DNA from 4 places in the Streptomyces sp. AM 4-1-1 genome. Region 1 is predicted to be linked to each of the others. Evidence: riboswitches for the same ligand, from Rfam matches in the RefSeq annotation. Region 1 holds a riboswitch; each other region holds the start of a gene.

Region 1 (7,389 bases):
TGCTGAAAGGAAGTAACTGAAGTCTCACATGCGGTAGCTCAGCCACCCTGGCGAGATGGTCGAGCTGTTCCCGCATCACCTCGCGTCCGCCGACCTCGCGTCGCAGCACCGCCTCGTCGAGCACCGCGCTCAGCCGCAGCGGGGGATCGGCACGCAGCACTCCTTGCCGTGCCAGCCGCACCTCTACCAGCGAGTCGAGCTGACGCGCGGGCAGCCCGTCCAGCGCGGAGCGGGTCACGGCGCGCGCGTAGTCCGCGGTCTGGAGCAGTCCGGGCACCACCGATGTCTCCAGGGTGCGGGCGGTCCTGGCCTGCGACTCCAGGCTGATGAAGTCCCGGTACTGCGGCGGGATCAGGCCCCGGTAGGCGTGCCACCAGCCGCTGCCGCCCCCGCCCGCCGAACCCGCGAGCACTTCGAGCAGCGCCCGCAGCCGCGCGTCACCCACCTCGTACGCGTCGAGCAGCCGCGAGATGTCGTCGGGCCGCACCCCACTGGTGCCGGTCTCGATCCGGCTCACCTTCGACTGGTGCCAGCCGAGCAGCCGCGCGGCCTCCCGGCTCGTCAGACCGGACCTGTTGCGCAGCGCGCGCAGCTCCTCCCCGAGTTTGCGGCGGCGTACCGCGGGGCCGTGCTGCATGACTCCTCCTCCCGCTCGGTCGAAGGCATCAGTGTGCCGCCCGAATACGTTCGTCCGGGGCAGAGTTCACCGCTTCGAGCGACAGATATATGCATATCTTGGTGGATCGTCGTCACAGACGGCAGCATCAGTGGCAATCTGACGCGAAGCGGAATCCAGGCCGATCGCGGGTCGGCCTGGGAGGGAAAGGGACGGCGCGCCATGGCGGACCATCAAGAAGCAACCGTCACCCTGCCGAGCGATCCGGCCTCGGTCCCGAGGGCCCGGACATACGTGGCCGACACGCTCACCGACTGGGGTCTGCCACGCGACACGGAGATCGCCGACACCATCCGGCTGATCGTCTCCGAACTCGCGACCAACGCCGTCCAGCACACCGCCGGCCGATCGCCCGCCTTCACGGTCGACCTCCGGCTGGAGCGGGACGAACAGCTCCACCTCGGCGTCACGGACAGCGACCCGCGCCGGCCCCGCCGACTGCCCGCCGCCGTGCGGCAGGACAACGGGCGGGGCATGGTGATCATCCGCACTCTGACGAAGGAGTGGGGCGGCCGGCTGACCATCACCCCGACCGCCGACGGCGGCAAGACCGTGTGGGTCGCCCTGCCGTGGCTGCCGCACGCGCGGCACTGAACGCGAACGCCGGACCGGCCGCTGCGGCCCCGGGACCCGCGGCGCCTTCGGACCCCGAGCGGCCCCGGGGCCGCGGCCGGAGCCGCCGCGCGGCCCCGGCCACCCGCTCGGACGGAACAGGAGAGAGTGGCGGCCCGGTCAGCGGACCCTTCCGTACCAGACCCCCTTCGACCAGATCTTCTCCAGCCTGACCACCGCGCCGGTCTTGGGGGAGTGCCAGATCTTTCCGTTCCCGGCGTAGATCCCCACGTGGTAGACACCGCGCCCGGAGTGGAAGAAGACCAGGTCGCCGCGTTGCCGCTGGGAGGCCGAGACGTGGCGGGTCTTGTTGTACTGCTGCTGGGCGGTGCGTGGGAGCTTCTTGCCCGCCTTCTTGAACGAGTAGAGCGTCAGACCGGAGCAGTCGAAGCGGTGGGGGCCCGCCGCACCGTACCCGTAGGGCGATCCCTTCTTCGACGCGGCGATGCCGAGCGCCTTCGTCGAATGGGTGGCGGCCTGTGCCTCGGACACCAAGCCCGGTGCCAGCAGGGTGCCGCACGTGGCGGCGAGAGTGAGAACGGAGGCCGTACCGGCCCGCGCGATCAGAGACGGGACATGAACCTGCGCAGTCATGCGCAACCCTTCGTCAGCCGCCTGTGAAGGATGACCTGTCGGGTTCGGGCTGGCGAAGTTGCCCGGCCGCGGTCTGCGGCTTCACCCCGAGGGCCGATCGATCTCTCGTCGGCCCGTTGTGCTCGGGTCCTCCACTCCTGCCGATCCACTTCTGTCGACCAGGCATCCGGACGGCGGCAGGACTCGGCGTCCGCCCGGACCGCCCCGCCGCGGTGGCGGGGGCTTGTCGTCCCAGGGATCTTTACCCATCGACTGCCGTTTTTCCGAGCTGAAAGGGCGTTATGTGAGGCTCATCACGACTGATCCGTTCGGGTGGACAAAGGGTGTTCGAGATCCCGGTCACACCGCACGACCGGCGGCGCACCAGCGGTGGAGCAGGCCGTTCCGGTCGTCGTCCATCCCGGGTACGCAAGTCGGGCGACCCCTCCCCCAGGAGGGTGCCTACGCCGAACGAGGGAGGAACACCGCACGTCACACAGGCGTGTCGCAGCCGACGGCCGGTCAACTCGCGGGGCCGGGGGGCAAGGTGATCCGACCGCCTCTTCGCTCCCCTGCGGCGCCGGCATCTCGGTGAGCATCGCGCGCACCCGTACCAACTCCCGCGCCTCGATCTCCAGACCCGACGGCCGCCCCTGTACCGGTCCGTCGAACGAGGGGCTGCTGGAGGAGAGCGCGGGCGCCCGGCAGGACGTGCCGACGCTCGGCAGGGCGTGCCGACGCCCGGGTGCGCCCGCCGCGAGCAGGGCGCTCGTGGTCCTGGCCTCCGCCGCTGACCCGCAACGACTCGAAGAGGGTGAGGCGGGCGCCGAGGGGCGGGTGAGCAGATCCGTGGCGTCGGCCGGCGGTGGCGTCCGCTCCGGGCGAACGCCGCCGCTTCGGTATCGCCGCCGAACGCCGCGGACGCCGCGACTGTCATGACTGGCACCGGACCGGCCGTGTCGCGAGCGGTGACCGCTCAGCGGGACACGGGTCTCCGGTTATTGATTAGGTAAAGAAGTACCCCCATGGCCTGTCCTCAGGGGCCTCACAGACGACACGATCCGCAGGAGGTCCTATCAGCCGCGCCGTCATCGGCGGCGCAACGACCATGGGGAGGATCGACTTGAGGCGCACAGGAGTGCTCGGCTCGGCCGGCACACTCATCGCCGGCACGCTCATAGTGGGCGCGACAGCAGCGCCGGCGGCCACCGCGGACGGCCGTCATCACGGCGGTTCCGAGGCGTACGGCGTCGAAGTGGCCGCCGCGCGCGCGGCCAGGGCCGGGATCGACTGGACGGACTGCCCGGCCGACTGGGCGCTGGCGAAGCCGATCCAGTGCGGCTGGGTGTCCGTACCGGTGGACTACGCCAAGCCCGACGGCAAGCAGATCCGGATCGCCGTCGACCGGCATGTCAGCACCGGCACCAAGCGGGAGCGCCAAGGCGCCCTGGTCTACAACCCGGGCGGCCCCGGCGGCTCGGGGATGGCCTTCCCCCGGCGCGTCACCACCAAGAACCCGCTCTGGGCGAACACCTCGAAGGCGTACGACTTCGTGGGCTTCGACCCCCGCGGCGTCGGCCACTCCGCTCCGATCTCCTGTGTCGACCCGCAGGAGTTCGTCAAGGCGCCGAAGGCGGACCCGGTTCCGGGCAGTGAGGCCGACAAGCGTGCCCAGCGCAAGCTCGCCGCCGAGTACGCGGACGGCTGCGCCGAACGGAGCGGCGCCGTGCTGCCGCACATGACGACGCCCGACACCGCCCGTGACCTGGACGTCATCCGCGCGGCGCTGGGTGAGAAGAAGCTCAACTACCTGGGCGTCTCCTACGGCACCTACCTCGGCGCCGTCTACGGGACGTTGTTCCCGTCGCACGTGCGCCGCATGGTCGTCGACAGCGTGGTGAACCCGGCGAGGGAGAACATCTGGTACGAGGCCAATCTCAACCAGGACATCGCCTTCCAGTCACGCTGGAACGACTGGAAGGCGTGGGTGGCGAAGAACGACGCTGCCTTCCACATCGGCGACACCCCGGAGAAGGTCGAGCGGGCCTGGCTGACGCTCCGCGCGGCGGCCAAGAAGAATCCGATCGGCGGGGTCGTCGGACCCGCCGAGCTCATCGGCTTCTTCCAGAGCGCTCCGTACTACGACTCCAGCTGGGCCCCCGTCGCCCGGACCTGGAGCGACTACCTGGGCGGTGACACCCAGGCGCTGATCGACGCCGCCGCCCCCGACATGACGGACATCAAGGGCAACATCTCCGCGGAGAACGGCAACGCCGTCTACACGGCGGTCGAGTGCGCCGACGCCAAGTGGCCCACCAGCTGGCGCAAGTGGGACCGCGACAACACCCGGCTGCACCGCGACAACCCCTTCATGACCTGGGCCAACGCCTGGATGAACCTGCCCTGCGCCACCTGGCCGGCCAAGCAGCGGACACCACTGAACGTCAAGACCGGCAAGGGCCTGCCGTCCGTGCTGATCGTGCAGTCCACGCGGGACGCCGCCACCCCGTACAAGGGCGCCGTCGAACTGCACAAGCGGTTCAAGGGCTCGCGTCTGATCACCGAGAGGGACGCCGGTTCGCACGGCGTCACCGGCCTGGTGAACCCCTGCGTCAACGAGCGGGTGGACACCTACCTGCTCACCGGGAGGACCGACCGTCACGACGTGACGTGCGCCCCGCACGCCACCCCGAAGCCGTGACCCTCCGTCGGCGCTGAACCAACCTGCCTTGAGGGGCGGTCGGATTCCACCGGCCGCCCCTCGGCCGTGCCCGCGAGGCTCGCCGTGCGCCCGTGTGCCGGACGGGGCGTCAGGACACGGACTTCGACGCCACCCCACGTCACCCGGCGTGACCCCGGTCGTACCGCTCCAGCCAGGCGTCCTCCGCCGCGTAGTCGAACAACCCCTCGCCGTACGTCCGGAGCATCGCGGGGAAGACCTCCCGCCAGTCCCGCCCGGCGAGTCGCGCGGCGAGCCACTCGACGGTCTCCGGCAACGACCGCGCGTACCCGGTCACGGGCCGGTAGCCGAGCTCCCGTTCCGCGGCCGTCATGTCGTACACGATCGGATGCGGGCTCGACCACGGCGTGACACCGATCCCGTCCGCCGGGGGAGCGCCCGGCACCAGGACCGTCCCGGTCTCCCGGCCGAGCGCCGCGTCGACACCCGCCGCGATCTCGGCGATCGTCGGGGCCTCCGGGTCCGCGGCGTTCAGCACCCGTGACCCGGGCCGTGACGCGGCGAGCCGGATCAGCTCGGCGACGTTCGACACATGGACCGGGTGGAAGCGGCACGCTCCGCCGTACGCGAGCACCCGCCGCCGCCGGCCGTCCAGAATCCGTTTGACGAAGTACAGCTCGCGCGGTGTGCGGCAGTACGTGCCGTGGATCGCGCCGGCCCTCAGCAGGGTCACCGGCAGGACGTCACCGGCCGCGAGCAACTCCCGCTCCAGGCCGGTCTTCCGCGCCGCGTACGTCGTGTCCCCCGGCGCCACGGTCGGACAGGTCTCCGGGATCGGCACCGGGTAGCGCGGCGCGCCGTCCGGCTCCCCCTGGGTGTCGAAGCTCCGCCCCCGCCCGTCCTCGTACACCGCTCCGCTGGAGATGACGACCGCCGAACCGATCCGGTCGGCGAGTCCGGTCAGTTGCCGGGCGTGCGCCCGCCCGTACGCCACCATGTCGACCAGGACGTCGCAGCCGTCGCCCAGCGCCGCGCCCAGCGCCCCGTCGTCGTCGCGGTCGAGCGCCACCGTCCGTACGTCCCCGGGCCACCGCTCGTCCCTGCCGCCCCCGCGAGAGGCCGCGGTCACCTCCCAGCCGTCCTCGGCGAGCCCACGCACCACGGCTCGCCCCACCTGCCCTGTCGCTCCGACGACCCACGCACTCCGACTGTTCATGACCGGAACGTTAGAAGAACCGGACCGGCGGGACCGGTCATGTTCGCCGTTCGCGGATACGCCGTCGGCGTCGCGCTTCCGGGAACCCTGCCGGTCGCCCGCCCGCCGGAACGAATCCATCGCCATGCCGCCGGGCCGCCCACGCCGGCGTGCGGTGAAGGGGATATCCCTTGAATACGAGAATATTGATGGAAGAATCATCGGCGAGATGGAAACGGAAAGTGCGCCGCAGGATCATCACACGGTCCCATGATTCACTCCGTTGGGTTTAATCCCGTATTCTCGACCTTTTGGAACGATGCTCGACTTATATTTGGGTAGAGAGTCGAATAGTACATCACGCAAGGTGCCGATGTGGCGCCTGTGTTCCATTCAATCCCAGGTTGCGCTCGGCGAAGTAGGTCGGTCCGGTTGCCGCCATCTGTATGGTCCACTGGTGATTGTGTCCGGTTTCGTGGGTGTTTTCTTCCCGAGGAGAAGAGCGGAAAGTTGACACATACTCTGCTTCCCGGCGCCTGCTGAAGGAGAAAGTATGGTCACGCCGATTGAACAACTCTCATCGGTCTTCGTTCTCTTCGGAGACCCGCTCCACCCCGGTACCACCACCAGGGCCATTGTGTACTGGCCCCAACCCGGGGGCGGCGAAGCGGTGGAATACAGCTGCTCCGTCTGCCCCGGTGGATCGGGAAAATGGCACGACCTCACACCGATCTGCGGAACGTCCTACTGGGTGGGCGATTTCACGGTTTCCTCCCACGCCCCTCTCGGTGAGGCATGCCTGACGGTCAGGAAATACATCGAATCCAGATGCGTCACCGAGACCGTGACGATCACGGTCAAGGAGCCGCTGTGCGGAGAGCGGGGCGAAAAGGGGGAGAAGGGGGACGTCGGCCCACGCGGCGGGCGTGGCGACAAGGGCGACGACGGGGAGAAGGGGGAGAAGGGGGCCCGTGGTGATGTCGGCCCGCGTGGCGAGAAGGGCGACAAGGGCGAGACGGGGAGCAAGGGCGACCGGGGTGGCCGGGGCGACCCCGGCCGGGACGGCGAGAAGGGTGAGCGCGGTGAGAAGGGGGACTGCGGCCCACGCGGCAGGACGGGCGACCGGGGGGAGAAGGGTGACCCGGGCTGGAAGGGCGACAAGGGGGACAAGGGGGACGAGGGCGAATGCGGCCCCCGGGGCGAACAGGGCGAGCCTGGCGCACCGGGTGACCCCGGCCCTCCCGGCCGGGACGGCGAGAAGGGCGAGCGCGGCGAGAAGGGGGACTGTGGCCCACGCGGTGAGCGGGGGGAGAAGGGGGAGAGGGGAGAACCCGGGCCACGCGGTGACAAGGGCGACAAGGGAGACAAGGGAGACCCACCGGACTACACCGTCGTCGAGGAGATCGTCTGCGCGGTCGTCGCACGCATCTTCCAGCATGTCGAGTGCCCATGACGGGGCGTCGGTGAGTCACTTACCGGCCGGCTGTGACGCGCGGTCGCTGGGAGACGTGGACCGCACGCGACGACGAAGCTCCTGGTGGACGGGCCCACACGCGAAACCGCCCACGCCGCCAGGAGCTCCGTGCGTTCCGCCGGTCCCCGCTACGGGGTCGCGGCGCGGTCGTCGCCGGAGGGCTCGGGACCGGACCGCGC
Region 2 (7,389 bases), 6.0 Mb from region 1:
GAGTCCCTGCGCGCCGCACGGGAGACCATCGGCGGAAACCGGTGACGTGACGAACGCCGGAGACCCCGCCGCGCCGGGTCTCCCCGCGCCGCCGGCCCGGCCATCGGAGGCGCGCCGCACCTCGCGGCGTGTACCAGGCCGGGCCGGCGGCGGTCGGCACGCTGACGCCGGGGAGGGCCGGGACGCGGTCCGGGGGCCGTCGCCGGCGCGGCCCGCGGAGGAGGAGGGCCTCGGGCCGCGGATTCCGCAGGCGCAACAGATGACGGACATCGGGACAGCACCGGGGGCCCCGGCCGTCACCGTCAGCTGAGAACCGGACCAGAGAGGGGGCCCGTACGTGACGATTCTGGAGCACATCCGGGGGCCGCACGACCTCAAGGAGCTGAGCGAAGCCGAACTCGGCGAACTCACCGAAGACATAAGGACGTTCCTGGTCCAGGAGGTCGCCGGGACAGGCGGTCATCTCGGACCCGACCTCGGCGTGGTGGAGCTTTCCGTGGCCCTGCACCGGGCCTTCGACTCGCCCGCGGACCGCATCCTGTGGGACACCGGCCACCAGAGCTACGTGCACAAGCTCCTCACCGGGCGTCAGGACTTCTCGAAGCTGCGCCGCAGGGGCGGCCTCTTCGGCTACCCCTCCCGCGAGGAGTCCGAGCACGACGTCATCGAGAACTCGCACGCCTCGACCGTGCTCGGGTGGGCCGACGGCCTCGCCAAGGCCAACGAGGTGCTGAAGCGGGACGACCACGTCGTCGCGGTCATCGGCGACGGCGCGCTCACCGGGGGCATGGCCTGGGAGGCGCTGAACAACATCGCGGCGGCGGGCGACCGTCCGCTGATCATCGTGGTGAACGACAACGGGCGCTCGTACGCGCCGACCATCGGCGGCCTCGCGAACCACCTCGCCACCCCGCGTACCACCGACGGCTACGAGCGCTTCCTGTCCCGGGCCAAGGGCGTCCTCCAGCAGACCCCCGTCGTCGGACAGCCGCTGTACGGATCGCTGCACGGTGCGAAGAAGGGCCTCAAGGACGCCTTCGCACCGCAGGGCATGTTCGAGGACCTGGGGCTGAAGTACGTCGGTCCGGTCGACGGCCACGACATCGCCGCCGTCGAGTCGGCGCTCCACCGCGCGAAACGTTTCCACGGCCCGGTGCTGGTGCACTGCCTCACCGAGAAGGGCCGGGGCCACCGGCCGGCACTGGAGGACGAGGCCGACCGCTTCCACACGGTCGGCGCGATGGACCCGCGGACCTGCGCCCCGCTCGCGCCGCCCCCCGCCGCGTCCTGGACCTCGGTGTTCGGCTCGGAGATCGCCGCGCCGCGCGACGCCGACCGGCTCCGCGCCGAACTGCGCGAGGCGGTCGGCATCGACGTCGCGCCGACCGTGATCCGCTTCCCCGAGGAGTCGGTGGGGGAGCCGGTTCCCGCCGTCGACCGGATCGGCGGCATGGACGTGCTGCACCGCGCACCGGACCCGGACGTCCTGCTCGTCGCGGTCGGTGTCCTCGCCCCCGCCTGTCCGGGGGCCGCCGAACTGCTCGCGGAACGCGGTATCCGCTGCACCGTCGTCGATCCACGCTGGGTCAAACCCGTCGACGAACAGCTCGCCCCGCTTGCCGCCCGGCACCGCCTGGTGACGGTGGCCGAGGACAACAGCCGTTCGGGCGGGGTGGGCCGGGCGATCGCTCAGGCGCTGCGCGACGCCGGGGTCGACGTACCGCTGCGGACCCTGGGAATCCCCGAGCAGTTCATCGGGCACGCGAAACGCACTGAGATACTGGCCGACACAGGTCTCACCCCGGTCGAGATCGCCGGCCGGATCGGCGAGGCCCTGGCCGCCGGCCGGTCCACCGGGCGGTCCACCGGGCGGGACGGGTCCGCCGCTGTGAACACGGGTAAGGAGAGCGGGGAATGAAGGACGACGAGCCCAAGGGCTTCGATCTGGCGCAGCTCCTCGCGGAGCGCGGCGCCGAGCGCTACGAACTGCACACGAAGCATCTCAACCACCAACTCCCGCGCATGCTCCGCACGATCGGCTTCGACAAGTTCTACGAGCGCGCCGAGGGCGCACACTTCTGGGACGCCGACGGCAACGACTACCTCGACATGCTCGCGGGCTTCGGCGTGATGGGGCTCGGCCGCCACCACCCCGTCGTACGCAAGGCGCTGCACGACGTGCTCGACGCCTCACTCGCCGATCTCACCCGGTTCGACTGCCAGCCGCTGCCGGGACTGCTGGCGGAACGGCTGCTCACCCACAGTCCGCATCTGGACCGGGTGTTCTTCGGGAACAGCGGTACGGAAGCCGTCGAGACCGCGCTGAAATTCGCCCGGTACGCCACCGGAAAGCCCAGAATCCTCTACTGCGAGCACGCCTTCCACGGCCTGACGACCGGCTCGCTCTCGGTCAACGGGGAGGACGGGTTCCGGGACGGCTTCGCCCCGCTGCTGCCGGACACGGCGATCGCGCTCGGTGACCTGGACGCGCTGCGGCGCGAGTTGGCGCGCGGTGACGTGGCGGCCCTGGTCGTCGAGCCGATCCAGGGCAAGGGCGTGCACGCGGCGCCGCCCGGCTTTCTGCTCGCCGCCCAGGAACTGCTGCGCCGGCACAAGGCGTTGCTCATCGCCGACGAGGTGCAGACCGGCCTCGGCAGGACCGGCGACTTCTACGCGTACCAGCACGACGAGGGCGTCGAACCGGACCTGATCTGTGTCGCCAAGGCGCTCTCCGGCGGCTACGTTCCGGTCGGGGCGACGCTCGGCAAGGACTGGATCTTCAAGAAGGTCTACTCGTCGATGGACCGCGTGCTGGTCCACTCCGCGAGCTTCGGCTCCAACGCACAGGCCATGGCGGCCGGGCTCGCGGTGCTCGCCGTGATGGAGGACGAGGAGACCGTCGCCAACGCCAGGCGGACCGGTGATCTGCTGCGCGAACGGCTGGCCGCGCTCGTCGACCGCTATGAGCTGCTGCACGAGGTCCGGGGCCGTGGACTGATGATCGGCATCGAGTTCGGCCGCCCCACCTCGCTCAAGCTCCGCGGCCGCTGGGCCATGCTCCAGGCCGCCCGCAAGGGGCTCTTCGCGCAGATGGTCGTCGTACCGCTGCTCCAGCGGCACCGCATCCTGACCCAGGTGTCCGGGGACCATCTGGAAGTGATCAAGCTGATTCCGCCGCTGGTCATCGGGGAGCCGGAGGTGGACAGGTTCGTCACCGCGTTCACCGCTGTGATGGACGACGCGCACAGTGGTGGCGGCCTGATGTGGGACTTCGGCCGGACACTGGTGAAGCAGGCGGTCGCCAACCGCTGACCGGTCCGTCCGGTGCGGACAGGGAGGCGCGCGGAAGGGGCCCGTCTCCCGGGGATTCGTCCTTCCGGAATTCGCCTCCCGGGTTTGCCTCTCGGGCAAGAAATTTGCCTGAGAGGAAAGTTCCTGGCCCAATGGGGGCATGAACCCTCCGGACACGGCGACCGCCGACGAGCTTCCCGGAATCGCGCCACGCCTGCGCGATCTGCGCCGCGGCCGTGGTCTCACCCTGGAGACCGCGGCGCAGTGGGCCGGGCTCTCACCCGCCCATCTCTCCCGGCTCGAAACGGGCCATCGGCAGCCCTCGCTTCCGATGCTGCTCGGGCTTGCCAGGATCTACGGTACGACGGTCTCCGAACTGCTCGGTGAGATGCCCCCCGAACGTGACGCGATCGTCCGGGGCCGCCGGATGGAGAGGGCCGAGGCCGACGGCTGGACGTACCAGCAGGCCGGTGGTTCCGGACGGGCGATGCAGGCGCTGCGCGTCCGGGTTCCCTACGGGACGCAGGGCGATCTGGTGCGTGTCCACCCCGGTGAGGAGTGGCTGTACGTGCTGGAAGGGCCGCTCCGGGTGATCCTCGGGGACACCGTGCACGATCTGACCGCGGGTGACAGTGCGCACTTCGACTCACTGACCCCGCACCGGATCGCGGCGGTCGACCGCGGTGGTGCGGAACTGCTCTTCGTCCACACCCTGCTGCAGAGCCCCGCTGCCGAGCTGTGTCTCGGCAGCGGGGCACATCCTCGCTGAAGTCGCTGAAGCGTGGCGGGCATCCCCGTCGCCGCAGCCGTCGAGAGAGAAGGCCGCCATGTCCGAGGAGCACGACCCGCTCACCCCGAAGTCCCTGAAGTACGACCCCATCGAGCGGAAGATGCCGCGCGGGCTCGTCATCCGGCTGGTCGCCTATCTGGTGGCCGGACACGTCATCGCGGGGTTCATCTATCTGCTGTTCACCGTGGGAATGCACAACCAGTAGGGGCTGCCTCGTCGTCCCTGGTGGAAGAGCGCGGCGGTCGTCACGCCGCGTCGAGAAGGTGCTCGCGCAGCCGCTCACGAATGCGTGGAGTGATCTTCAGCCCCTCGGAGAGATAACGGTCGGTGCCGCCCCACGTCTCGTCGATCGCGCCGAAGGCCGCGGAGAGGTACGCGGCGCGGGCGTCGAGAAGCGGACCGAGCAGTTCCATCACCTCGGCGGACGTCCCGGCCGCCGAGGTGCGGCGCACCCGGTAGCGGTGGTGCGCGTCGTTGGACTTCAGATAGTCGGTCTCGATCGCGTCCCGCTCGACACCCACGGCGAGCAGTGTGACGGCTGTCGAGAGCCCCGCCCGGTCCTTGCCCGCCGCGCAGTGCAGCAACGCGGGCACGCCGTCCTCGGCCAGCGTGCGCAGGACGCGGCCGTGCTCGGTGGTGCGGGTGCGGATCATCTCGCGGTACGAGGCGGTCATCCGGTCCACCGCCCTCCCACCGCTCAGGAGCGAACGCAGCTGTTCGAGGCTGCCGCTGCGCACCATCCGCCAGAACTCGGCGCCGTCGGCGGGGTCGGAGAGCGGGATGTTCAGATGCCGTACGCCGGGCAGCGCCACGTCATGACCGTCGAGCCGCTGATCCGCGGCGTTGCGGAAGTCGAAGACCGTGTGCAGGCCGAGCCCGCTCAGGAACGCCGTGTCGTCGGCGGTGGCACCGGCCAGATGCCCGCTGCGGAAGAGACGCCCGTACCGCACCTTCCGCCCGTCGGCTGTCGGCAGTCCACCCACGTCACGGAAATTGCGGACACCCGCCAGTCGGGGTTCCGCCGACGGGATCTGCGGCGACTGCTGTGTCACAGGGGCCTCCTGGAATGTCGGCTCGGGCGGGCTCGTCGATGCGGGGCCGCCCGCGACCCTACGACACCGGTCCGGCGGGCGGCCATGGTGCGGCCGTCGTCTTGCCGGAGCCGTCCTGGACTCGTTCCCGCACCCGTTCGCGCACTGCCCCTGAGCCGTTTCGCCCTATTTGGAGATGAATTGACCGGGGTCACACGGTCCGAGTCGCGGGGGTCGGCTGTCTTCATGATCGCGACATGTCCATATTGGGTTATTTGAAGCGCCATGAGGTATTTGCGGCAGTAATAGCCTCGGGCGGGTGAGCGGGATCATATCCGTGACGGTGTGTGGCGGGTGGGCCGAGGGGGAATCCGGGCGCCGCGCGGAAATTCAAGATCGGTAATCCACGGAGTGTGACGGCGCTTCCGTAACGAAATAGAAGTGCGGATTCCGGAACGCAACCGATGGCTTGTTCCTGTCGTCCTCACTCGCTTACGGTCACCCTCAATCCGGTCGGACCGCCTAATCCTGCCGCCGTCCGGAATTCCCATCTACTCGTACGTGGCAGGAGCGGGGGACCCAGGTAAGCCGCTGTCCGGAGAAGTCCGGACGGCTCGGGGTGAAGTCGCGCAGCAACGCGGCCGGGCATCTCCAGCCCGAACCCGACAGCTCACCTCGCAGGCGTCGGAGAGGAACGCACCATGCCCTCAACGGGTAAGCACCGTCGTATCAAGACCGGCCCCATCTCCCGTGGCGTCATCGCCGCGGGGACCGGCGGCGCGGTCATCGCGCTTCCGCTGATCGGCGCCACCGGCGCGCACGCCGCCGAGAAGGCCGCGCCCGCCACCGCGACGCCCGCCGCGGCCTCGCACGCGGCCCCGGTCGCCCCGGTGGCGAAGAAGCAGTCCTCGACGAAGACCTACTCCGTGGTCTCCGGCGACTATCTGTCGAAGATCGCCGCCGAGCACAAGGTCAAGGGCGGCTGGCAGAAGCTGTACCAGGACAACCGCCAGGTCGTCGGCGAGAACCCGAGCCTGATCTTCCCCGGCATGAAGCTGACCCTCGGTGCCAAGTCGGCCGGGTCCGCGGCGTCCACCGGATCGAAGACCCACTCGGCGCCCTCGCACTCGCACTCCTCGAAGCCGTCCTCCTCTCCGGCGAAGAAGCCGTCGTCGGCGGGCACCTCGGCCTCGAACTCGTCGACCTCCGCCTCGACCTCCTCGTCGACCTCCTCGTCGTCCAACGGGACCGGCACCTCGAAGCCGGCCGACCAGGGCAGCGCCACCGGTTACATCGCCCCCGTCAACGCCCCCGTGACCACGTCCTACCGGGCCTCCGGCTCCAGCTGGTCCAGCGGCAGCCACACCGGGATCGACTTCTCGGCCGCCTCCGGCACGAGCGTGAAGGCGATCGCCTCCGGCACCGTCGTCACGGCCGGCTGGGGTGGCGCCTACGGCAACCAGGTCGTCATCAAGCACGCCGACGGCCACTACTCGCAGTACGGCCACATGTCCTCGCTCTCCGTCTCCGCGGGCCAGAGCGTGAGCGTCGGCCAGCAGATCGGGCTCTCGGGTGCCACCGGCAACGCCACCGGACCGCACCTCCACTTCGAGGTCCGCACCGGCCCGGAGTACGGCTCGGACATCGACCCGCTCGGCTACCTGCGCTCCCACGGTGTCTCCGTCTGATCCGGCCGGAGCCCGTGACCGGTGACCCGGTGAACGGAACCTGAGCGAAGAGGGGCGAAGCGCCACGGCGCTTCGCCCCTCTTCGCTTATTCCGGCTTTACCAAAAACTGACCGGGTGGCCTTTCTCACCCCCCGTCAACCCCGTATTACGGTCGCGTAGGTCACATTCGGCGGTGCAAGATATGCCCTTGTGGCAAACGATTCGAGAAACAGGCAGCGTGGCGTCATCGGGTCGTACGCGGCGATTGGCGACAGCTTCACCGAAGGCGTCGGAGATCCGGGCCCGGACGGCTCCTTCGTCGGCTGGGCGGACCGTTTCGCGGTCCTGCTGGCGGACCAACTCCCGGCCTCCGGCCCGCCGGAGAGTTCGGACGGCGACGGGCACGGCGATTTCCGGTACGCCAATCTCGCCGTACGCGGACGCCTCCTCGACCAGATAGTCGAGGAGCAGGTACCGCGCGCCAAGGAGCTCGCCCCCGACCTGGTGAGCTTCTGCGCGGGCGGCAACGACATCATCCGGCCCGGCACCGACCCCGACGACGTGGCCGAGCGGTTCGAACGCGCGGTCGCCGAGCTGACCCGGTCGGTC
Region 3 (7,389 bases), 2.0 Mb from region 1:
ATGCACGACCAGCCGTCCGCCGCCGAACCAGCCGAGCCAGTCACGTCAGCCGAACCAGCCGAACCGGCTGGATCAGCCGAACCAGCCGCATCAGCCGTACCGCCGTCAGCCGTGCCGCCTTCCGGCCCCGACGCCTGCCCCCACACCCACCCCGGTCCCTCCGGCACCCCCGGACTTTCCGGCACCCCCGGCCCCTCCCGCACCCCCGGACCCGCCATCACCCCCGGACCCCCCGCCACCCCCGAACTCTTCACCTGGGAGTTCGCCACCGACCCGTACCCCGCCTACGCCTGGTTGCGCGAGCACAGTCCCGTGCACCGGACATCACTGCCCAGTGGTGTGGAGGCGTGGCTCGTGACCCGGTACGCCGACGCCCGGCAGGCGCTCGCCGACACCCGGCTCTCCAAGAACCCGGCGCACCACGCCGGGCCCGCGCACGCCAAGGGGAAGACCGGCATCCCCGGCGAGCGCAAGGCGGAGCTGATGACGCATCTGCTGAACATCGACCCGCCCGACCACACCAGGCTGCGCCGTCTCGTGTCGAAGGCGTTCACCCCGCGCCGGGTCGCGGAGTTCGCGCCCCGGGTGCGGGAGCTGACGGACCGGCTCATCGACGGGTTCGGGTCGGAGGGAGAGGCGGACCTCATTCACGACTTCGCCTTCCCCCTCCCCATCTACGCGATCTGCGATCTGCTCGGTGTGCCCTCGGAGGACCAGGACGACTTCCGGGACTGGGCAGGCATGATGATCCGCCACGGTGGCGGGCCGCGAGGAGGAGTGGCCCGGTCGGTCAAGAAGATGCGCGGCTATCTCGCCGAACTGATCCACCGCAAGCGGGAGGACCTGGGCGACGAGGGCGGGGACGACGATCTGATCTCCGGTCTGATCCGGGCCAGTGACCACGGCGAGCACCTCACCGAGAACGAGGTCACCGCGATGGCCTTCATCCTTCTCTTCGCGGGGTTCGAAACGACCGTGAACCTCATCGGCAACGGCGTGTACGCGCTGCTGCGCCACCCCGGGCAGCGCGAGCGGCTGCAACGCTCCCTGGCCGCGGGGGAGACCCAGCTCCTGGAGACCGGTGTCGAGGAGCTGCTGCGGTACGACGGACCGGTGGAGCTGGCGACCTGGCGGTACGCCACCGAACCGCTGACCCTCGGCGGACAGCGTGTCGAGGCCGGTGACCCGGTCCTGGTGGTGCTGGCGGCCGCCGACCGGGACCCGGCGCGTTTCGACGACGCCGACACGCTCGACCTCGCGCGGCGTGACAATCAGCACCTCGGATACGGGCACGGCATCCACTACTGCCTGGGAGCACCGCTCGCCCGGCTGGAGGGACAGACCGCGCTCGCCACGCTGCTGACACGCCTTCCGGACCTGCGACTTGCGGTGGAACCCGCCGATTTGCGCTGGCGTGGCGGGCTCATCATGCGTGGACTTCGTACGCTTCCGGTGCAGTTCACCCCCGAGCGACACACCGCCGAAGGTGACGCAGCGTCAACTCTGTGACGTTGACGTGATCTGTGCTGCATCGACTTGTGACAGACGTTCGACTCCCGCTACGTTCACCGTTCGACTCGTCAGTCGTATGACACGCGTCTCATGGCGTGCGTCGTACGGCGGCCGGGTCTCGACCGAAACGTCAGTCGGACATCAGTCGGACATCAGCATCGTCGGACATCAGCATCTGTCGGACATCAGTCACACGGAAGGCAACCGCATGGGCTCCGCGAACGGCAGACACCGCCGCCCTCGCCAGGCACCCGCCATCGTCGTCGCGGCGGGGGTGACGGGATCGGCCATCGCGATCCCGCTGCTCGGCGCGGCGGGCGCGCACGCGGCGGACGCGACGACCTGGGACCGGGTGGCCGAGTGCGAGAGCGGCGGCATGTGGAGCGCCGACCTCGGCAACGGGTACTACGGCGGGCTCCAGTTCTCGCAGGAGACCTGGGAGTCGTACGGCGGCCGCGCCTACGCCCCCCGCGCCGACCTCGCCAGCCGCTCGCAGCAGATATCCGTGGCCGAGAAGGTGCTGGACGCCAAGGGCCCGCAGGCGTGGCCCAGCTGCGCGCCGATCGCCAAGCTGACCAAGGGCGGCGCGGCGCCGGGTGTCGATCCGGGGAACGCGCCGTCCCCGGGCGCGACCAAGACCGCCGAGCCGGGCGCCGGCCGGGCCGGTGGCGGTTCGTCGTCGGCCGATGACGCGGGTACGGGTGTCGACTCCGACGCCCCCGACGCCCCCAGTGCCTCTGGTACTCCCGGCGCCGGTACGGGCGCGTCCGCCGGTCCGGGTTCCTCCGACCCGTCCGGGGCGGCCTCGGCCACCACGCCGTCCGCTGACGGGGCGACCGACGGAACGACTGGCGGGGTGACCGGCGGGACGACGGACCCGTCCGGCGCGCCCGACGCCTCCGGGGAAGCGGGCGGGAAGCACCGCGGTCCCCTCGACCCGGCCGAGAGCGACCCCGCCCGCACCTCGGACGAGGTCACCGACCGTGACTCCGGCCGGCACGCCTCCAGGGGCGAGGGCGAGGCCCGCGACGGCGAGGCCGTGGCCAAGGCGGAGGACTACACCGTCCGCCCGGGCGACAACCTCTGGGCCATTGCTGATGCACAGAAGGTGCCCGGCGGCTGGACTTCGGTCTACGAGGCCAACAAGGACACGATCGGCGCCGATCCGGATCTGATCCTGCCCGGCCAGAGCCTCGATCTGGAGCCGGAAGCGAGCTGACGGCCCGGTGGCGGCAGCTGATCGACGGCTGTTCGACGGCTGAAACGCCCCCAAAAGTAGGCCGTTTGAGAGGCCTATGTCCGCTTATGTGTAAGTGAGACATGGGTCTCTTCGCATCATCTGGCGTGTTGTGATCGACATGCCCATGCGCATCCCCTCCCACCTGCGGAAACAGTGCATCCGCAGGTGCAAGTAAGGGGTTTATGTCCCGTATGTCCGTCGTTGTGTGTCGGGGTTGCCTGTGTTTACGGTCGGAACCGCTCGCACCGCGGGCCCCGTCGATCGTCACGCCGAATCCTGCCGTCGGTCGAAGGGAACAGACGCGTAAAGCGCCGTAGGCAGGAGCGGGGGACCCAGGTAGGCGCCGGGCCCGATCGTCTCGACAGGAGACGCTCAGGACCGGCTTGGGGTGAAGCCGCGAGTCATGACTCGCGGCCGGGCGACTCATCAGCCCGAACCCGACAGCTCACCTCGTAGGCGTCGGTGAGGAGACAGTTCCATGCTGCTTAACAGCAAGGGCAAGCACCGCCGCCCGTCCAAGGTCGTCCGTGTCGCCACGCTCGCCGGCGTCGCCGGTGCCGCCGTCGCCGTTCCGCTGATGGGCGCGACCGGCGCCTCCGCCGCCTCCGTCGGCACCTGGGACGCCGTCGCCAAGTGCGAGTCCGGCGGCAACTGGTCCATCAACACGGGCAACGGCTACTACGGTGGCCTCCAGTTCTCCCAGTCCAGCTGGGCCGCCGCCGGTGGCACGCAGTACGCCCCCCGGGCCGACCTGGCCACCAAGTCCCAGCAGATCGCCACCGCCGAGAAGCTTCTCGCCATGCAGGGCCCCGGTGCCTGGGCCTGTGCCGGCGCGGGCAACCTGAGCAACGACGGCGTCGACCCGGGTGTCAACACCGGCTCCGGCTCCAGCTCCGCGAAGAAGAACAACGACCAGCGGCAGCAGAGCAGCCAGTCGCAGCAGAACACCCGCCCGCAGCGGCAGGCCCAGCCCGAGCGCACCGAGGCCCCCGCCGCCTCCCGTTCGGACCGTGGCCAGGCCCCCGCCAAGACCTCGAAGGCCCCCAAGGCCGTCGAGAAGGGTGACGGCGAGTACCAGGTCAAGGCCGGTGACACCCTCGGCAAGATCGCCAAGTCGCACCACGTCAAGGGCGGCTGGCAGCACCTGTTCGAGCTGAACAAGGACATCGTCAACGACGCCGACCTGATCTACCCGGGCCAGCAGCTCCACCTGAAGTAAGCGGCACGGCGACGCGGCTCCACCTCCTGTGGTGACGGCGGCGGCACAGGATCACTCTCCTCCCGGAGCCTTCCCCGGCCCGGTGCGCACCCCCATGCGTGCCGGGCCGGGGTCTTCGCTTCCGGGCGGGCGGCTGGTCCTCGGCCGATCCCGTCCCGGGCCGGACCTCGGGGCCGACGCTGCTCGCCGCCGATCGGGACCGCGCGCCACACCTCGTACCCGAACCCGCTCACCCGTGCCCCGTACCGTTCAACTGATGTAGTTACCGACCGGTAAGTATTGGGCTTTTTGTCCCGCTTCACGGCCCTTCAGCCCCTTTTTCGTCCCAGCGGACGGGCGGTCGGCCGATTGCCGGGGCCCGGCCGGTTAGGCTCTTGGCGCAAGACCTGAAGCGGTCCTGCGCCAACAGCGTCATATCCCAGAAGGAGATGCCTCGTGCCGTCCATCGACGTCGTCGTAGCCAGGGAAATCCTCGACTCCCGGGGCAACCCCACGGTCGAGGTCGAGGTCGGCCTCGACGACGGCAGCACGGGACGTGCTGCCGTTCCGTCCGGCGCCTCCACCGGCGCGTTCGAGGCCATTGAGCTTCGTGACGGCGACCCCAACCGCTACCAGGGCAAGGGCGTCGAGAAGGCCGTCCTCGCCGTGATCGAGCAGATCGGCCCGGAGCTCGTCGGTTACGACGCCACCGAGCAGCGGCTGATCGACCAGGCGATGTTCGACCTGGACGCCACCGAGAACAAGGGCTCGCTCGGCGCCAACGCCATCCTCGGCGTCTCGCTGGCCGTGGCCCACGCCGCCTCCGAGGCGTCCGACCTGCCGCTCTTCCGCTACCTCGGCGGCCCGAACGCGCACCTGCTGCCCGTGCCGATGATGAACATCCTCAACGGTGGGTCGCACGCCGACTCCAACGTGGACATCCAGGAGTTCATGATCGCCCCGATCGGCGCGGAGTCCTTCTCCGAGGCCCTGCGCTGGGGCGCCGAGGTCTACCACACGCTGAAGTCCGTGCTGAAGCGCAAGGGCCTGGCCACCGGCCTCGGCGACGAGGGCGGCTTCGCCCCGAACCTGGAGTCCAACCGCGCCGCCCTCGACCTCATCCTTGAGGCCATCAAGGAAGCCGGCTACGCCCCGGGCAAGGACATCGCGCTCGCCCTCGACGTCGCCGCCTCCGAGTTCTACAAGGACGGCTCGTACGAGTTCGAGGGCAAGTCCCGCTCGGCCGCCGAGATGACCGAGTACTACGAGGAGCTCGTCGCCGCGTACCCGCTGGTCTCCATCGAGGACCCGCTGTTCGAGGACGACTGGGCCGGCTGGAACGTCCTCACCGAGAAGCTGGGCAGCAAGATCCAGATCGTCGGCGACGACCTCTTCGTCACCAATCCGGAGCGCCTGTCCCGCGGCATCGAGGAGAACTCCGCGAACGCCCTGCTCGTGAAGGTCAACCAGATCGGTTCGCTGACCGAGACCCTGGACGCCGTCGAGCTGGCCCAGCGCAACGGCTTCAAGTGCATGATGTCGCACCGCTCCGGTGAGACCGAGGACGTCACCATCGCCGACCTCGCCGTCGCCACCAACTGCGGCCAGATCAAGACCGGCGCCCCGGCCCGCTCCGAGCGCGTCGCCAAGTACAACCAGCTGCTGCGCATCGAGGAGATCCTCGACGACGCCGCGGTGTACGCGGGCCGCTCGGCCTTCCCGAGGTTCCGCTCCGAGGGCTGACAGCTTCCCCCGGACGCCTCGGCAACCGCCGTGCGGTCGCTTCGCGCACCGCTCCGCGCGCGCCCGGCGCACCACCCGGTGGCCGCCGAAGGTCCATGCCTCCGTCCGTCCCCGCACTCGGTCCCGTACCGTGTGCGGGGACGGATGTGCGTAACGGGGAGGCGTGTGACATGGCCGCGAAGGACCGGGACCGGTTCTCCACCGCGACCCGGCTGCGACTGCTCGGCGAGCAGACCGCCGCCCGCGTCTACCGGTCCCAGAGCCGCCGTCAGGACCGCCGCTCCCGCCTCACCGGCCGGGCCGCGTTCCTCGCGCTGATCGTCTGCTCCCTCGTGGTCGCGCTCGCGTACCCGATGCGGCAGTACGTCTCCCAGCGCGACGAGATCGCCGACCAGGAGCGGCTGGCGCAGCAGGCGGCCGAGCGCACCGAGGAGCTGCGTGACGAGAAGGCACGGCTCCAGGACAACGCGTACGTGCGGCGGCTGGCCCGTGAGCACCTGCACTACGTCCTGCCCGGCGAGACCGGTTACACGGTGATCGACCCCGACGCGGTCAAGGAGCGCACCGGTGAGTCGGACACGGACGACCGGCCGTGGCACTCGAACCTCTGGGACGGCGTCGACTCCGCGGACCGCGACTGACCCCCCTTCTCACCCGATCGGTGATCAACGTTCTCCCACCCGGTCAACGAGCACCGATCAACCGACCCCGAGCACTCCGAACAGATCCAAGGCAGGCATGGACACGCCCCCTCCCCAGACCGAATCCACCGCGCCCACCGACGCGGACATCGCCGCGTTCCGGCAGCAGCTCGGCCGCCCGCCGCGCGGGCTGCGCGCCATCGCGCACCGCTGTCCCTGCGGCAATCCGGACGTGGTCGAGACGTCGCCGCGGCTGGAGGACGGCACGCCGTTCCCCACGACGTACTACCTGACGTGCCCGCGCGCCGCGTCCGCGATCGGCACGCTGGAGGCGAACGGGGTGATGAAGGAGATGACGGAACGTCTCCGGTCGGACCCCGAGCTGGCCGCCGCCTACCGCGCGGCCCACGAGGACTACCTCGCCCGCCGCGACGCCATCGAGGTCCTGGAGGGCTTCCCCAGCGCGGGCGGCATGCCGGACCGGGTGAAGTGCCTGCACGTCCTGGTCGGCCACTCGCTGGCCGCCGGACCGGGTGTGAACCCGCTGGGTGACGAGGCCGTCGCGATGCTGCCCGAGTGGTGGCGCAAGGGCCCCTGTGTGGCCCCCTGCGAGCCGGAGGCGTCGGCATGACCAGGGTCGCCGCCATCGACTGCGGTACGAACTCGATCCGCCTCCTCGTCGCCGACGCGGACCCGGCGACCGGGGAACTGACCGACCTGGACCGCCGGATGCACATCGTCCGTCTCGGACAGGGCGTGGACCGCACCGGCCGGCTCGCACCGGAGGCGCTGGAGCGGACCTTCGCCGCCTGCCGTGAGTACGCCGAGGTGATCAAGGAGCACGGCGCGGAGAGGATTCGTTTCGTCGCCACCTCCGCCTCGCGCGACGCGGAGAACCGGGACGAGTTCGTCCGGGGCGTCGTGGACATCCTGGGCGTCGAGCCCGAGGTGATCAGCGGTGACCAGGAGGCGGAGTTCTCCTTCATCGGCGCCACCAAGGAGCTGACCGGCCGCGACGACCTGGCGAAGCCGTACCTGGTGGTGGACATCGGCGG
Region 4 (7,389 bases), 2.7 Mb from region 1:
CGGTTCGAAGGGCAGGGGCTGGACAAGGGGCACGTGGTCCACGACCTGCTGTTCGCCCGCGTCTGACCGACCGCGGCGGAACCCACCGGCACCGGGCGTGTGTGCCCCGCCGACCGGGCGCCCTGTGGTCCGTTGTCGGTGCCTCTCGTTAGGGTCATCAGGTGTCCGACGGGTTCCCGCAGCAGCGGCAGTCGCAGCCGGCCGTGCCTGTTCTTGAGGAACAGCGTCTCGGCGCGATCCTGGCCGCCGTGCCGGAGCGGAGCCAGTGGCGCTACCGGCCTCGCCGCGTCGGCATGATGTGGCGGAGCAAGGTGTTCCGGGCCGGGGCGGTGATCGTCGCCCTGGCGCTCTGCGGACTGGCGATCCTGTCCATGGTGCGCGACCAGACCGGCACCCAGGGCTTCCTGGTCGGACTGGGCCTCGCCGTCCTCCCCGTACCGCTGCTGATGTCCGCGTTCCGCTGGCTCGACCGGGTCGAACCAGGTCCCTGGCGCAATCTGCTGTTCGCCTTCGCCTGGGGGGCGTGCGCCGCCGCGCTGATCGCGATCAGCGCGAACTCGTTCGCCATGCGCTGGCTGGCCACGGCCACCGCCGACCCGTCGAGCGCGTACACGCTCGGCACCACGGTGATAGCGCCGATCGTCGAGGAGAGCGCCAAGGCCGCCGCGGTCCTGCTGATCTTCCTCTTCCGCAGGAAGGACTTCACCGGTGTCGTCGACGGCGCGGTCGTCGCCGGGTTCACCGCGACGGGCTTCGCCTTCACGGAGAACATCCTCTATCTGGGCAACGCCTTCGGTGAGGACCGGGCCTTCGGTACGTCGGGGCTGGCGTCCATCACCGCCGCGACCTTCTTCGTACGGGTCGTGATGTCGCCGTTCGCGCATCCGCTCTTCACCGTGCTGACCGGTATCGGTCTCGGTCTGGCCGCGCGCGGCGCGCGGCGCCGACGCGTGCGCCGGATCGCGTACCCGCTGCTGGGGCTGCTGCTCGCCATGGGCATGCACGCCCTGTGGAACGGTTCGGCGTCCTTCGGCGAGTACGGCTTCTACGCCGTGTACGGGGCATTCATGGTCCCGGTCTTCGGCCTCCTGACCTGGCTGGTGATCTGGTCGCGCCAGCGCGAACTGCGCACCCTCGCCGAAGAACTGACCGCCTACGCGGCGGCCGGCTGGCTCACCCCGGCCGAACCGTTCGCGCTCTCGTCGATGCGGGCACGCGGACTGGCCCGTGATGTGGCCCGCCACCACTACGGCGGCGCGCACCCGCCTCACGGAGGGGGCACGTACTCCCCGTACGGAAACGCGCACCTCCCGCACGTGAGCCCATACGCCCCGTACGGAAACGCGCACCTCCCGTACGGAAGCGCACACCCCGCGTACGGAAACGGGTACGCCCCCGCCCGCGCGCCCGTACCCGCGCCCCAGCCGCCCGGCGGTTGGCCGCGTACACAGATCAGCGCCCAGCTGAGCGCCCACGCCAAGGCGCAGGCCAGAGCGCTCGGCAAGTCGGCCGCGCGGGCCGTCGCCGAGTACGAGTCGTTCGCGACGTCCTTGGCGTTCCTGCGCCGAAGGGCCCGCCATGACGTGGCGGGCCCCGACTTCGCCGCACGCGAGCGGGAACTGCTGCACCACCTGTGGCAGCGCAGGGAGGTGGCGGCGCCCGCGTTGACGCACGCGGCGCGCACGATGGGCCGGTTCCGCCCCCCGCCCACACCCGCCGCGCCGCCCCATCAGCCGTACGCAGGCCCCCACGTCCCGTACGGCTCGTACCACCCGGGCCCACATCCGTACGGCCCATACGGCCCGCAGGGCCCGTACAACCCGTACCGCTGAACCGGCCCGTCCCCCGGGTGATTCCCCAGCCGTCAGGCCGACGCGTCGGTGAGTTCGGTCAGCTCCTGCTCGGTGAGCTTGAGGTCCGCCACCGCCACGAGAGCGGGCAGCTGCTCCACCGTGCGGGCGGAGGCGATCGGCGCGGCCACGGTCGGCCGGGCCGCGAGCCACGCCAGTGCCACGGTCGCGACCTCGGCGTCATGCGTCCGGGCGATCCGGTCGAGCGCCACGAGGACCTTCTGTCCACAGTCCGTCTCCAGGTACTGGCCCGCCTTGTCGGCACGGGCGCTGTCGACCGTGGTGCCGGGACGGTACTTGCCGGTGAGGAAGCCGGAGGCCAGGGCCGAGTACGGCACGGCGGCGAGCCCGCCGCGCGCGGCCGTGTCCTGGAGGGCGCCCTCGTAGGTGTCGCGGGAAACCAGGTTGTAGTGCGGCTGGAGCGCCACATAGCGGGCCAGGCCCTCGCGCTCCGAGAAGTCCAGGGACGCCTGAAGCCGCTCGGGGCTGAGGTTGGAGGCGGCGATCGCGCGGACCTTGCCGTCCTTCACCAACTGGTCGAGGGCGGTGATGATCTCCTCGACCGGGACCGTCTCGTCGTCGAAGTGCGTGTAGTAGAGGTCGATGTGGTCGGTGCCGAGCCGCCGCAGCGAAGCCTCGGCTCCCGCCTTGATGGTGCCGGCGGAGAGCCCCTTGTACGAGGCGTGGGCGCCGACCTTGGTGGCGATGACGACGTCGGAGCGGTTGCCACGGGCGGCCAGCCACTTGCCGATGACGGTCTCCGACTCACCGCCCTCGTTGCCGGGTGCCCAGGCGGAGTACACGTCGGCGGTGTCGACGAAGTTTCCGCCCACTGCGGTGTACGCGTCGAGGACGGCGAACGACTGCGCCTCGTCGGCGGTCCAGCCGAAGACGTTGCCGCCGAGGGCGAGCGGGAAGACCTGCAGGTCGGAGGAGCCGAGCTTGCGGAGAGAAGTCATGAGTGGATCAACGAATTCCGCGCCGCTGACTATTCCGGGCCGCCCCTGTCGCGCCCGGCCGGCCCTCTCCCCCGCGCACGGCACACCACCTCCCGGCCCACCGCGCCGCCGCAGCCCGTTCCCCGCTACCCATCCGCTGCCGCACACTGCTTGCTCCGCGCCCCCGGGCCACACGGTGCGGAACGGGCGGAACCGAGAGCCTGGCGAGAACCCGGAACCCAGAACCGAGAACCGGACGGGAACAACTCCGGGAGCGAGCCGAACAACTCCGTGGGCAGGCCGACGGGCGCCGAGAACCGGGCGGAGGCCGAGGCCCCACGCCACGATGTCCCGACGCCCGGTCAGGTGATGAGGCCGCACACCCTGACCTCCCGAGGCCCGGTCAGTTGGTGAGGTCCCACGCCACGACGTCCCGACGCCCGGTCAGATGGTCAGGCCCTTGCCGCGCAGCCACGGCATGGGGTCGATGCCCGCGCCGCCCGGGGTGTGGACCTCCAGGTGGAGGTGCGCGGCCGTCACATTGCCCGTGGACCCGACACGTCCGATGGTCTCGCCCGTCGTGACGCGCTGGCCCGCGCTGACGCCCATCGTCGACTGGTGGCAGTACCAGATCTCCGTACCGTCATCGAGTTCGAGGACCGTGCGGTAGCCGTACGCGCGCGCCCAGCCCGCCGACTTCACCGTGCCGCTGTGCACGGCCTTGACCGGGGTGCCGGCCGGCGCCGCGAAGTCAAGACCGGTGTGATGACCGGACGACCACAGCGAACCGGACTGACCGAAGGTCGCGGTGATCGTGTACGAGGAGGTGGGGATGGCGTAACTGGCGGCGAGCTTGGCCAGCTTCTCGGCCTCCGCCGCCGCCTTCTTCTTGGCCGCGACCTTGGCCTCGGCCGCGTCGTGCTTGTTCTTCGCCTCGGCGGCGGCCTTCTCCGCGGCTGCCTTCTCCGCCACGGCCTTGGCCTCGGCGTCGGCCGTGTCCTGCTGCTGCTCGGCCTGCTGGAGGATGCGGGTCCGCAGGGCCTCACCCGCGTCGGTGGTGCCCTGTTCGGCGTCGGCGTAGGTGATACCGGCGGTGGTGAGCGGCGCGGCGGACAGCGCGGTGGTGGACGCGTCGTCCTGGTCACCGGAGAAGAGCGCGCCCACGACGGGGATCGACGCGGCGGACGGGAGATTGTCGGCGATGGAATCGGGCAGGGAGATCGATACCGGCGGCTTGCCCTGCGCGGTGGCCATGCCACCCGCGCCGACCGCCGCGATGACGCCGACACCGAGAACGGTGGAGCTGCGGGCAAGAGCGTTGCGCTGCTTGGCGACGCGGTGCCTGCCGCGTAGGGGACGGACGGAATCCTCTGTGGGATTCCACTCCTCCCAAGCCCTGTCCTCGTCTCCGAGGGTCTGAGTGGCGAATGGAGCGGGGGCTTCGGGGGCAGGCTTGTTGGACGCCACGGGGGCGCACTCCTTTCCTTCCTTCTCGCCTACCGGGTTAGCTGACGGGTTCGGAGCAGGAAGGTCTCCTACGGGCGCCCGCGCCTCTCACGAGACACAGATGTCCGATTCACCCCAATGAGTGGTTCCCCGGTTCCCTTGCGGAATTCGGCGCACGCGCACGGTGTCGCCTCTTGCGACGACTGGAACAACCGCGCTGCGTTATCGAACGTTAATAGACAGACGGCTCCGATTCCAAGCCGTCCAGGTTGATCATTCGCGTCCACGGCCCGAACTTATCCGTACGGAAGCGGGCACAACGGGACGAGTTGATCGCACGTCAGTCATTACCCGGTTCCTGACGTTGCGTCAAATGTTATGCGGAGGGACGCCCCCCGGTTACGTACAGTGGCACCTCTCCTGCACGCGCCACGCCACGGGCCCGGTACGGATTCGGCGCGTCCCGTTCCTCCGTACGGGCCCGGCACGTCCCGTTCCCTCCGTACCAGGTCCGGCGGCACCCCGACCACACGCCCCCGCCCTCCCCCTCAGTCCCCTCACCACGTCACCCGTCACCCGTCACCCGTCACCCGTCACCCAACCCCACGATCCGCACTGTCCTTCGCCGCTCCGGCTGCCCCTCGGCGGGCCGGCCGACCGCCAGCAGCGCCATGTCATCCGTCGACTCGCCACCCGTGTGCAGTCGTACGTCGTCGGTAAGCGCGGACAGCAACTCCTCCGGCCCCGGGAAGATCCGGCCGCGCAGCCGGGCCGCCGGATCGTAGAAGACGCCGCGTGCGTCGCGTGCCTCGGTGAGCCCGTCGGTGAAGAGGAGCAGCGTCGAACCGGCGGGCAGCACCCACTCGTCGACCCGGTCCGGCCACACCCCGAGGTTCATGCCGAGCGGCAGCGCGGGCACGGTCGGGTCCAGCACGTCCAGATCACCGTCCGCGTGCAGCAGCAGCGGTTCGGGGTGGCCACGGTTGACGATCCGCACCAGCCCCGAGCCGGGCGGGATCTCGCCCAGCACGGCGGTCACGAACCCCTCCATGGTGTCCAGCCCGCTCCGTCGCGTCCCGCCACGCGCCAGCGCACGCTCCAGGCGCTCGGCCACGCCCTCCAACGAACCCTCCTGCTCGGCCGCCTCCCGGAACGCCCCGATGAGGACGGCCACCGCCTCGACCGCGTCGAGTCCCTTCCCCCGTACGTCCCCGACCACCAGCCGCACGCCGTACGGGGTGTCCGCCACCGCGTACAGGTCACCGCCGACGAACTCGTCCGCCTGCGCCGCCTCGTACCGCGCCGCGACCTGGAGTCCGCCGATCCGGTCGACGGGTGTCGGGAGGACCGCCCGCATCGCGGTCTCCGCGATGACCCGGGCCGACGCCAGCTGTTGGTTGCTGCGCCGCACGACGCCGTTGATGAGGAGGGCGAGCACCGAGACGGTGATGACGGTGATCAGCTCGATGAACGACACCACCTGGAGCATCGTGCCGCTGGCCACGCGCAGTCCGACGACGGAGAGGACGGCGGCGATGCCGGTACGGACCGTGCTGGTCAACGAGAAGAAGGGGGCGGCGATCAGCGGGGCCGCCGCGAAGAGCGGCACGGCCGTGAAGCTGGGCGGGGCGGCGATGTCGAAGAGCAGCCCACCGGCGATCATCAGCGTGGGCAGCGCGCGGACGAACCGGCGGGAACGATTGCCGCTGCCCCGGCCCACGACACGGCTGTTGAACCGCTGGTTCCGCTTCCCCACCAATGATCTCCTGCCCGGTACGCCCACGGCTGCGGACGGTACCGCGCTCCATCCAGGCTGGCCGGAGCCGCGCCGCACGGCGACTCCTCATCGGCCAAAGGGGTGGACCGCTCGGCCCCGACCTCGAAAACGATTCAGGCCCGGCACGCTGTGCGTGCCGGGCCTGAATCTTCAGTAGCGGGGACAGGATTTGAACCTGCGACCTCTGGGTTATGAGCCCAGCGAGCTACCGAGCTGCTCCACCCCGCGTCGGTAAACACAACTCTACGGCATGCGCGGCGGACTCTTGACCACATGCGCACTTCCCTCTCCTCGCCCGCCCTTTCCCCTCCCCCTGCCCCTCCGCTTCCCTGGATGACAGCTTCCGTGGATGGCGGAACGAAGAGGACAAGATCATCTTTACTATTCCCTGCGGGCATCAACCGTACCAACGCACCTAATACGCCGAGAGGTTGCCATCCGCGCGTTCGTGTCCCAGGGTGACTGTGCATCCGCCACACCCGGCGGTCCGCCCGTGGGAGACGACACGCGGGGGGCGATTCGTCGTTCCCTCACGCTCCCCGGCCCGTTCATCGCAGCCTGTCAGGAGGGCCTCCGACGATGACCGCACCGCTCACCCCTGCCGCCCCTGCCCCCACCGCCACTTCGCCGTCCCCGGTGCGTGGCTCGATCATCAGCGGCGTCATCGGAGGCCTCTTCGGGGCCGTGATGAGCTCGGTGGTCAACTACGCGATCATCGGAATGCCGGGCGGCGCGGGGGTCAACGCGCTCAACCACGCGATATCAGGACTGATCAGCGGGTTCCTCGCGGGCTTCATCGGGCTCATGGTGCATCAGCGGAAGACCGCCGCCGCCACGGCAGCGGCGATGACGGTGACGGCCGGTCCGTCGGCCGTGGTCACCGAGACCCCGGAGACACCCACCACGAGCGCGGAACCCGAAGCGGCCAAGTAACGCCTGCGGCCACCACAGGAGATCGACGGTCCCGTGTCCCGAGCCGTCCGCCCCGCCCGGCTACGCGAAGCGTGCGACGAACCGCCGCTGCCACGGGGTCTCGACGGCACGTGGCGCGTAGTGCTGCCGTACGTAGGAGACGGCCTCGTCAGCGGGTACGCCGTCCAGGACGGCAATGCAGGCCAGGGCCGTACCGGTCCGGCCCTGGCCGCCCCCGCACGCGACCTCGACCCGCTCGCTCCCGGCCCGCTCCCATGCCTCGCGCAGCGCGTCGGCGGTCGCGACCCGGTCGGACGGCAACCGGAAGTCGGGCCAGCGGAGCCAGCGGTGATCCCAGTCGACGGGGGCCGGTTCACGGCCCAGCAGATACAGCGCGAAGGACGGCACGGGCCCCTTCGGAAGCGGCCGGCGCAAGCCGCGCCCCCGGACGAGCCGCCCCGAGGGC

What was found. A riboswitch is a leader RNA that binds a small molecule or an ion and turns the genes downstream of it on or off. The one in region 1 is predicted to bind cyclic di-AMP.
Region 2: it holds a riboswitch for cyclic di-AMP, as region 1 does, so the genes downstream of both, PZB75_RS27950 (LysM peptidoglycan-binding domain-containing M23 family metallopeptidase) here and PZB75_RS02140 (C40 family peptidase) in region 1, are expected to answer to the same signal.
Region 3: it holds a riboswitch for cyclic di-AMP, as region 1 does, so the genes downstream of both, PZB75_RS10975 (transglycosylase family protein) here and PZB75_RS02140 (C40 family peptidase) in region 1, are expected to answer to the same signal.
Region 4: it holds a riboswitch for cyclic di-AMP, as region 1 does, so the genes downstream of both, PZB75_RS13735 (M23 family metallopeptidase) here and PZB75_RS02140 (C40 family peptidase) in region 1, are expected to answer to the same signal.

What each region holds. Positions count from the first base shown of each region.
Region 1 is NZ_CP119145.1:559,175-566,563, reverse strand. Features, by position in the region: gene PZB75_RS02150 (helix-turn-helix transcriptional regulator) at 1-637, opposite strand, end outside; gene PZB75_RS02145 (ATP-binding protein) at 839-1,270, shown strand; gene PZB75_RS02140 (C40 family peptidase) at 1,409-1,882, opposite strand; cyclic di-AMP (ydaO/yuaA leader) riboswitch at 1,886-2,057, opposite strand; gene PZB75_RS02135 (alpha/beta hydrolase) at 2,985-4,562, shown strand; gene PZB75_RS02130 (NAD-dependent epimerase/dehydratase family protein) at 4,702-5,757, opposite strand; gene PZB75_RS02125 (hypothetical protein) at 6,290-7,189, shown strand; gene PZB75_RS02120 (ABC transporter ATP-binding protein) at 7,339-7,389, opposite strand, start outside.
Region 2 is NZ_CP119145.1:6,587,716-6,595,104, forward strand. Features, by position in the region: gene hpnH (adenosyl-hopene transferase HpnH) at 1-45, shown strand, start outside; gene PZB75_RS27925 (1-deoxy-D-xylulose-5-phosphate synthase N-terminal domain-containing protein) at 338-1,918, shown strand; gene PZB75_RS27930 (aspartate aminotransferase family protein) at 1,915-3,312, shown strand; gene PZB75_RS27935 (XRE family transcriptional regulator) at 3,452-4,060, shown strand; gene PZB75_RS27940 (DUF6126 family protein) at 4,119-4,286, shown strand; gene PZB75_RS27945 (tyrosine-protein phosphatase) at 4,327-5,133, opposite strand; cyclic di-AMP (ydaO/yuaA leader) riboswitch at 5,635-5,811, shown strand; gene PZB75_RS27950 (LysM peptidoglycan-binding domain-containing M23 family metallopeptidase) at 5,814-6,800, shown strand; gene PZB75_RS27955 (SGNH/GDSL hydrolase family protein) at 6,991-7,389, shown strand, end outside.
Region 3 is NZ_CP119145.1:2,605,140-2,612,528, reverse strand. Features, by position in the region: gene PZB75_RS10985 (cytochrome P450) at 217-1,509, shown strand; gene PZB75_RS10980 (transglycosylase family protein) at 1,721-2,731, shown strand; cyclic di-AMP (ydaO/yuaA leader) riboswitch at 3,052-3,226, shown strand; gene PZB75_RS10975 (transglycosylase family protein) at 3,231-3,971, shown strand; gene eno (phosphopyruvate hydratase) at 4,407-5,693, shown strand; gene PZB75_RS10965 (septum formation initiator family protein) at 5,864-6,334, shown strand; gene PZB75_RS10960 (DUF501 domain-containing protein) at 6,432-6,965, shown strand; gene PZB75_RS10955 (Ppx/GppA phosphatase family protein) at 6,962-7,389, shown strand, end outside.
Region 4 is NZ_CP119145.1:3,225,157-3,232,545, forward strand. Features, by position in the region: gene trmB (tRNA (guanosine(46)-N7)-methyltransferase TrmB) at 1-66, shown strand, start outside; gene PZB75_RS13725 (PrsW family intramembrane metalloprotease) at 162-1,832, shown strand; gene PZB75_RS13730 (aldo/keto reductase) at 1,865-2,809, opposite strand; gene PZB75_RS13735 (M23 family metallopeptidase) at 3,233-4,255, opposite strand; cyclic di-AMP (ydaO/yuaA leader) riboswitch at 4,267-4,418, opposite strand; gene PZB75_RS13740 (PP2C family protein-serine/threonine phosphatase) at 4,821-5,990, opposite strand; tRNA gene PZB75_RS13745 (tRNA-Met) at 6,166-6,239, opposite strand; gene PZB75_RS13750 (hypothetical protein) at 6,591-6,944, shown strand; gene PZB75_RS13755 (protein-tyrosine phosphatase family protein) at 7,005-7,389, opposite strand, start outside.